2 regions of the Cytobacillus spartinae genome follow, and region 1 is predicted to be linked to the other one. Evidence: a T-box and tRNA genes for the amino acid it is inferred to sense, from the RefSeq annotation. Region 1 holds a T-box; the other holds one or more tRNA genes.
The links. A T-box is a leader RNA that pairs with one kind of tRNA and senses whether it is charged. The one in region 1 lies ahead of leuS (leucine--tRNA ligase), so its partner is inferred to be a tRNA-Leu.
Positions count from the first base shown of each region.

Region 2: it encodes a tRNA-Leu, which carries the amino acid that the T-box ahead of leuS (leucine--tRNA ligase) is inferred to sense. The anticodon was not compared.

Region 1 covers NZ_JBIACK010000015.1:71,816-76,216, forward strand. The annotation lists gene ACFYKX_RS22615 (GntP family permease) at 1-218, shown strand, start outside; gene ACFYKX_RS22620 (3-hydroxybutyrate dehydrogenase) at 231-1,007, shown strand; T-box leader at 2,048-2,274, shown strand; gene leuS (leucine--tRNA ligase) at 2,346-4,401, shown strand, end outside.
Region 2 covers NZ_JBIACK010000004.1:126,665-131,065, forward strand. The annotation lists gene ACFYKX_RS10615 (thermonuclease family protein) at 1-59, opposite strand, end outside; gene ACFYKX_RS10620 (DUF4262 domain-containing protein) at 242-649, opposite strand; gene ACFYKX_RS10625 (hypothetical protein) at 811-1,020, shown strand; gene ACFYKX_RS10630 (hypothetical protein) at 1,017-1,457, shown strand; tRNA gene ACFYKX_RS10635 (tRNA-Leu) at 1,957-2,042, shown strand; tRNA gene ACFYKX_RS10640 (tRNA-Thr) at 2,046-2,118, shown strand; gene ACFYKX_RS10645 (hypothetical protein) at 2,149-2,340, shown strand; gene ACFYKX_RS10650 (hypothetical protein) at 2,379-2,588, shown strand; gene ACFYKX_RS10655 (NfeD family protein) at 2,638-2,868, shown strand; gene ACFYKX_RS10660 (Rok-like winged helix domain-containing protein) at 2,896-3,429, opposite strand; gene ACFYKX_RS10665 (hypothetical protein) at 4,149-4,401, shown strand, end outside.

The DNA of each region.
Region 1 (4,401 bases):
TGGGCGTAAATACGGAAGCTCTACACAGGGTTGTTGCCATATCTTCAGGTGCATTAGATTCACTACCTCATAATGGATATGTTGTAACAACGGTAAGAGCCATCTGTGGTGAGACTCACAAAGACGCTTATGGTGCGGTAGGAGCTGTTACGGTTATTGTACCGTTAATCGGTGTTGCTTTAGCTATCATCTTGTTCTCATTCGGATTGGGTATTTAGGAAGGGGATTTTATGGTTGAAAATAAAGTAGTTTTCATAACTGGAGCTGCACAAGGAATTGGTTATGAAATCGGTAAAAAATTTGCTTCAGAGCGTGCAAAAGTTGTTTTAACAGACATTCAAGAAGAAGCGGTTAAAGAGGCTGCTGATAAGTTAAAAGAAGAAGGATACGACGCGTTAGGGATTAAATGTGACGTGACTTCTGAAGAAGATATTAAGCAGGCAATCTCACAAACAGTAAACCATTTTGGATCAATTGATGTTTTAATCAACAATGCAGGATTACAACATGTGTCTTATATTGAGGATTTTCCAACTGAGAAATTTGAATTCATGATTAAGGTTATGCTGACGGCACCATTCATTGCCATCAAACATGCATTACCGTATATGAAAGAAAAGCAGTTTGGAAGAATTATTAATATGGCATCGATTAACGGTCTAGTTGGATTTGCTGGAAAAGCTGCATACAATAGTGCAAAGCACGGCGTTATTGGTTTAACGAAGGTAGCTGCACTAGAGACAGCTCCACATGGAATTACAGTGAATTCTATTTGTCCTGGGTATGTAGATACACCTCTAGTACGAAATCAGTTAGCTGACCTAGCAAAAACTAGAAATGTAGCATTAGAAAAAGTGCTAGAAGAGGTTATTTACCCATTAGTACCGCAAAAGAGATTGTTAGAGGTTGATGAAATCGCTGATTATGCAATCTTTTTAGCGAGTGATAAAGCTAAAGGTGTTACTGGCCAGGCTGTTGTTATGGATGGTGGATATACGGTTCAGTAGGAATATGTGTTGGGAAGGCAGCTCCTTTTGTGGGGGGCTGTCTTTTTATATTTGCTTACAAACTCGAGTTTTCAGTGAGTGTGTTTGTTATTATGTTTATGTTTAAAAACTATTAATGTAATGCTGTTTAAGCTTAGCATGGCACCTAAGAAAAGCGGAGAATCGTGCCGCGCCTAAAAAGAAAATGGTGAAGTCATTGTAGGGGAGGCAGGGAATCGTGCCGCGACCAAGGAGGAAATAGCGAAGTCGTGGTAAGGAAGGCAGGGAATCGTGCCGCGACCAAGGAAAAAATAGGGAAGTCGCGGTAAGGAAGGCGGGGAATCGTGCCGCGCCCAAGGAGAAAATGGTGAAGTCGCGGTAAGGAAGGCGGGGAATCGTGCCGCGCCCAAGGAGAAAATGGGGAAGTCGTGGCAGGGAAGGCGGGGAATCGTGCCGCGCCAAAGGAGAAAATAGGGAAGTCACGGTAAGGAAGGCGGGGAATCGTGCCGCACCCAAGGAGAAAATGGAGAATTCGTGGCAGGGAAGGCAGGGAATCGTGCCGTGCCCAAGGAGAAAATGGTGAATTCGCGGTAAGGAAGGCGGGGAATCGTGCCGCGCCTAAGGAGAAAATGGGGAATTCGCGGTAAGGAAAGCAGGGAATCGTGCCGTGAATAAGGAGAAAATGGTGAATTCGTGGTAAGGAAGGCAGGGAATCGTGCCGCGCCCAAGGAGAAAATGGGGAATTCGCGGTAAGGAAGGCGGGGAATCGTGCCGCGCCCAAGGAGAAAATGGGGAATTCGCGGTAAGGAAGGCGGGGAATCGTGCCGTGACCAAGGATAAAACGCTGAATTCGTGGCAGGGAAGGCAGGGAATCGTACCGCGCCCAAGGAGATAAAATCGCGGAAAAGTTCTAAACTATCGCGGAAATATAGGTATACTATGTAGTTAGTTACCCTGAAATAAGTCACAAAACCCATTTTTTTACATAAAATAGCAACTATCTATACATTGACTTGCATCCGCAAGAGAAATCTAATAAAATAACGTTATACTTTTATAAATGAATGACTATGACGAGGAATAGTAGTGGTGTAACCCTGTTTTAGAGAGTTGACGGTTGGTGAAAGTCAATCAGGCCCATCATGAACTCGCCTCTTGAGTCGCAAGTGTGAAGTAATAGTAATGCTTGCCGTTTGCCGCGTTAAGGATGAATGAAGCGAGTGACATTAATTGTCACTAATGTGGGTGGTACCGCGGGAGATTTATACATAATCCTCTCGTCCCTTTTTGGGGCGAGGGGTTTTTTTATTTTTCTAAAGGTAATAATCAATTGTAACTAAGTCTTAGGAGGAAATTACGATGAGCTTCAATCATCAAGAAATTGAAAAGAAGTGGCAAAGTCACTGGGAGCAAAACAAAACATTTAAAACAAGTGAAGAAAAAGGTAAGCGCAAGTTTTACGCGCTGGATATGTTTCCATATCCATCAGGTGCAGGACTACACGTAGGCCATCCTGAAGGATATACTGCGACAGATATCCTTTCAAGAATGAAGCGTGCTCAAGGCTATAATGTACTTCATCCAATGGGATGGGATGCATTTGGTTTGCCAGCGGAGCAATACGCATTAGATACAGGGAATGATCCTGCGGAATTTACGAAATTAAATATTGAAACATTTAAGCGTCAAATTAAGGCGTTAGGATTCTCATACGATTGGGATCGTGAAGTAAACACAACAGATCCTGGCTACTATAAATGGACGCAATGGATCTTCTTAAAGCTTTACGAAAAAGGATTAGCTTATATTGACGAGGTAGCGGTGAACTGGTGTCCAGCATTAGGAACGGTTTTATCAAACGAAGAAGTCATTGATGGTAAAAGTGAGCGCGGTGGACATCCGGTTGAACGTCGTCCAATGAAGCAATGGATGTTAAAAATTACTGCTTATGCTGATCGTCTATTAGAAGATTTAAATGAGTTAGATTGGCCAGAGAGCTTAAAAGACATGCAACGTAACTGGATTGGGCGTTCAGAAGGTGCTGAGATTACTTTCAATATTGAAGGACATGATAGCACGTTCACTGTGTTTACCACTAGACCAGATACATTATATGGAGCAACATACGCAGTACTTGCACCTGAACATGCATTAGTGGAAAAAATTACGAACGCAGATCAGCGTGGAGCAGTTGAACAATATCTTGACCAAGTTAAAAGCAAGAGTGATCTAGAGCGTACAGACTTAGCTAAAGACAAAACAGGTGTATTTACTGGTGCTTATGCGATTAATCCAGTGAATAACGAGAAAATGCCAATCTGGATTGCTGATTATGTACTTGTAAGCTATGGTACTGGTGCAATCATGGCAGTTCCAGGTCACGATGAGCGCGATTATGAATTTGCACAGAAGTTCAACCTTGAAATTAAAGAAGTAGTAGCTGGTGGAGACATTTCTAAAGAAGCGTATACAGGAGACGGAGCGCACGTTAATTCTGACTTCTTAAATGGTTTAAATAAAGATGAGGCAATCAGCAAAATGATCGCTTGGCTAGAAGAAAAAGGCATTGGTACGAAGAAAGTAACTTACCGTCTTCGTGATTGGTTATTTAGCCGTCAGCGTTATTGGGGAGAGCCGATTCCGATTATCCATTGGGAAGATGGCACAATGTCTGCAGTTCCTCATGAAGAGCTTCCGTTAGTTCTACCTAAAACAACTGAAATTCGCCCATCTGGTACAGGTGAATCTCCATTAGCAAATATTGCTGACTGGGTTAATGTTGTTGACCCTGAAACAGGTAAAAAAGGCCGTCGTGAAACAAATACGATGCCACAATGGGCAGGAAGCTGCTGGTACTACTTACGTTATATCGATCCAAAGAACACAGAAGCATTAGCTGATGCAGAAAAATTAAAGGAATGGCTTCCAGTTGATATTTATATCGGTGGAGCAGAGCACGCAGTTCTTCACTTGCTATACGCTCGCTTCTGGCACAAATTCCTTTATGATATCGGTGTTGTTTCAACGAAAGAGCCGTTCCAAAAGTTGTTCAACCAAGGAATGATCTTAGGTGAAAACAATGAAAAGATGAGTAAGTCTAAAGGGAATGTTGTAAATCCAGATGAGATTGTTGCAAGTCATGGGGCAGATACACTTCGTCTTTATGAAATGTTTATGGGACCTTTAGATGCATCAATCGCTTGGTCAACGAAAGGACTTGATGGTGCTCGCCGTTTCTTAGATCGTGTATGGCGTCTATTTATCGAAGAAAATGGTGAATTGAGTGCCAAAGTTCAAGAAAGTGACGATGCTCAGTTAGAGAAGATCTATCACCAAACCGTGAAAAAAGTTACTGAGGATTTTGAAGGCTTACGCTTTAACACAGCGATTTCGCAACTAATGGTATTCATCAACG
Region 2 (4,401 bases), on a different contig from region 1:
TTTACTCGTTTCGAAGACGGTTCTTCTGCATAGGCGGTCTCACTAGAATCGAGTGACACCGACGGAGCCGAGCAACCGACCAATACCAAAGACAGAAGAACAAACAACCATTTTTTCATATTCCTTCCTCCTCATGCTATTCTTTTTTCCTTAAAGGAAAAAAGATTGAAAGTGATAGACTTGTCTTTAGTATAGCATGTTTATTACGAATAAAGGAATATGTCATTACCAAAGGAACCTATTATAAGAAAGCATGAGCCTGCATCATGTACATCTCTTCACAGCCGTCATCCTCTGGAAACTTTCCATTGGGATCCGGCAGAATCACTCTAAGCAGCTCCCGCTCATCCTCTTCCACTCGTTTCATTTCGACTTCAAAACCGGTTATCACCCGGGCATAACGTTTGCCTTCTTGAAACACAGTCCCTTCGGCCACTAAATCAACTAAGCGACTGAAGATTTCTTGTGGAATCCGTGGGTCCACATCAAGCACGAGCTGAAAGTCATCATGATCAAAGTTTTCGGCAAGACCGTGCGTATGATGATTCGCGGTTTTCCCGTCTGGTGAATCCTCATGGTGAGCAATCCATCCATAATCCTGCAGCTGAGACTCAAGTTCCAGCATCGCATCCATTGAAAAGTTCTTCATATCATTTCCCCCTTTTGCACACAACTTACCTCTTTTACCTTTTAGTATAGCGCACACACGTTCTCTCATGTAAGGAAAATAGACTGTTAGTTTCATTGATGAGAACATCGGAATTATGGTATAATATATGCATTATTAACTCGTACAAAGGAGGGTTCTTCATGCTGCCAAATGCCAGACTTGCTGATACCTGTATTTACTGCGAACATCAGACTTTCCGTATGAGAGGAAATATTCGTTGCTCCAAACACCGAGCGGAACTTCCAGTACAATCGGTGTGTGATGATTTTACGCCTGTATCCTCTAGTCCCCACCGTGTAAGAGGGAAAGTTCAAACCGAAGAACGTATCCCAAAGAGATTACGCTCATGAAGAACTCCTCTTTTAAAAGAAGAGTTTCTACTAGACTGCTTCGCTCCGCAGGAGGAAAAGCGGAGTGGCCATTCCTCCCTCAAATGAATTCTTCGAAGGTATCCAAGGTCACGGTCATGAACAGCAAATATCGCTTGTTGCTTCATCCGTTGCTCATTCCTTGTTGGATTCTAGGCATCCTCAATCTATTTGTCTTTCATGTAGACCTAGAAATGCTTTTGTTGTTCATCAGTCTTTTGTTTCTCGGTGCCTACTCGCTTTGGAAACGATTAAAGGTCGCCTATCGAATCTGGAAAGGGCGGAAGGAACTTTCTATGAGGGAAATCGCTGAAATGGAGCATGCAACCAGACAACTCAAGAACAATCCCGAAGTAGGCGTCTGTTTTCTCTTGCTCCTGATCAACCTCCTCCTTACCTATATTCAAGTAACCTTTTAATCCGAATCATCCGAAGGGATCCCTTTACTAGACTAAGATGAAGAAAGAAGGAAATCTCATGATCCTTGAAAAAATCGCCAAACGTATTGAGGACTATCAATCCTTACAAATGATTCACCCTTTAACCTGTAATCTGAAATTGTAGATTTCAGAACAGAAACCAGCACACATCAAAACCTTGAACCCAAAATCGAGGGAGAACAGGTCATTTTGGTTTGCAAAGACTGTACGTACCGTCAATCCGAATTTCTGAAAGAAAATCGGACTCAAACACATCTTCCGGATATGTTCTTTGATGATTCGTTTGATGAATTAGTCTTAAATTCTCTCAAGGAGAAATTAAGATATTTGGAACAACAACAGGCATTTGAAGCAGATTTTTTAGGAAAAAGGAAGAGGTGAACCTTTTTAATGGGTTCACTTTTTTACGTTTAAAATAAAGCCTATTATCCTTGATTGAATATCGGTATTTTGATAGAATAGTAACATGATATACTTTGCGGTTGTGGTGGAAAGGCAGACACGCCATCTTGAGGGGGTGGTGTCCATCGTGACGTACGGGTTCAAGTCCCGTCAACCGCACCAAACGCCGGCATAGCTCCAATGGTAGAGCAATTCCATGGTAAGGAAGAGGTTACGAGTTCGAGTCTCGTTGTCGGCATTATTTTCTAAGGGGAAGTAGGGATTTCTTGTGTTACATGACTTAAAAACAAAATACCATGACGCAGGACTATTCGATAAAATCTGTATCTTGTGGTATCTCGTGAACATGGTAGAAGCCCCGTTTGAAGCCATTAAAGGAAACGTAGGCGCCTTCTGCGGAAATGCCTTGTTTGCCCTCGGTTTAGCCTACTACTTAAAGAAGCGTTACCAAACAGCGTAGCCCATCTACGAATCTCTTAGAAGAAAGGGGAACATTCAATGTGGAATGACTTGATGAAGATGTATCATTCAAGAGGATTACTGGTGAAACTCATCATCATTTTCTATGTATTCAACATGGTGGAAGCCCCACTTCTTGCTTTTACGGGAGATTGGAATGGTTTCCTCTTTGATGCGACGCTTGCTTCCTTGTATGCCTACTTATTGCAGAAGTGGCATCTCGAATCCGCCGATCCGAATTCTCACTAACATTCGAGAAGGGGGCTTCGGTTATGTGCGTTTAAGGGAGGGGTTTTCCATGTTTGTGATTTGGTTTGTCTTTGGGATTCTCACCTTGACAGCAGAGCTCGCCACGGGCGCCTTTGTCCTTTTATGGTTCTCGCTCGGTGCCTTTGCTGCAAGTGTTTCCACCTTTCTCACCGATTCTTTTGCTATTCAAGGAATCATCTTCATCCTTTCTTCTCTCATTCTCTTTTTGACCCTCAAGTCTTACATAAAAAACAAAACCCACAAGGAAACAAAAAAATAGCACAAGAGGAATTCCTCTTGTACTCTCTTATGATTCTATATACTCAAACTGACCACGAACCGGCTTTTGAATAGAAGGGTTTAGTTTCATGATTCGCTTGATAAAGTGGTCAAAGTTTGAGGTATTCAGGAGTCCTTTCTCTTCAAGTATCCGCTTGAAATCTTTTTGTTGAATCTTGCCTCCTGCTTTCTTTAACACTTGAGCCACTTGAGATGCCAAGTCTTCATCAATCCCAAGGAAGCGTGAACTTCGTTTAGGCTTCTCATCCTTTGAAACAGCTACTTCTTCTACGTTTTGGTGAAGGGAGATCAATTGGTCTATAGGTGTTTCTTCTGTCTCTGGTTTTTTTTCTATCTTTTCCACTGTTTCTTTAACGGCTTCTTTTATGGGCAATGCGTGTTCATACGACGGGAAAGGGTTGGCTTGTTGCTTTCGAACGTACTCTCGCTCATCCAACTCTCGTAATCTTTGAAACAACTGTTGATACTCTTCTTGTAGCATTTCTCGTTCTTGCATGATTTGTTGCATTCTCATTTGAATCGCATAACGCTCTGTAAACACGAGAATTCCTCCTGGGTATTGAAAAATCACACTCTGTTTTCAATATACAAGAAGTGGTAATGGTGGGGAAGAGTGGAAATCGTAACACTTTATGAACATTTATTCCTCAACGACTCCGACATTCCGAATTCTGTTTAACAGATCTTTTTTCCCATAGGGAAATAAGACTCGATTTCGGATCATTCTTAGAAATTGCTGTAGAGAGAGGGAGTCAAAACAGAAAGGAAGGTGAAGCGTTTGATGATTCCATATGGATTGGTTCACTAAGGGTGATGGTTTCGGCTTCTGTTGACATTCGTTTGAACAGAAAATCATGCCCCCACACTCTAGGGATACTATGATCAATCAAGAAGAAAACATTCAATGGGAAGAAGAACAACTTCAAAAGGCTCACGCAAGATACGTGAATCCAAAAGGAAGAGCCTTCGACCCACGAAAAGATGCACTCATTCGCCATCGAAAACGAGAGCACACCCGCACGTCTCCCGGACATGAAGATACGTGGATGAAAAAAGTCACGCAGCGAAAATTCCGGAGAAAAATGAAACAACATCTCTATAGGGAAGAATACGTCAATCCCGTGCCTCACGATTACAAAACGTACGGGTATATGACCTGGTAGAGAGAACATAGGGAACGAAGGTCAAGTAGAACGGGGACCATCGCACGTGCCTAGACGGGGTTAGAGGCACACCATTTTTAGGAAAGGAGTGTTTATCGTGTCTGACAAACGAACAGCAGAATGGCTATTAGGCTTAGGCGTGTTGTTGCTATTGGCTTCGGTAGGATTTTTGCTCTTTTTAAAAGAAACTCCTAAACAAACAGATACCGCCCAATTCCCGGTGGAAACCATTCAAGGATCAGGGGTATGCGGCGTCAAGGAGCAAATTCCGTTTACGAAAGAAACCGCTCACCCAGCACTATTGGACTATGATTGGCAATCCAACGGGAAAGACCGAAACTATCTAGTGA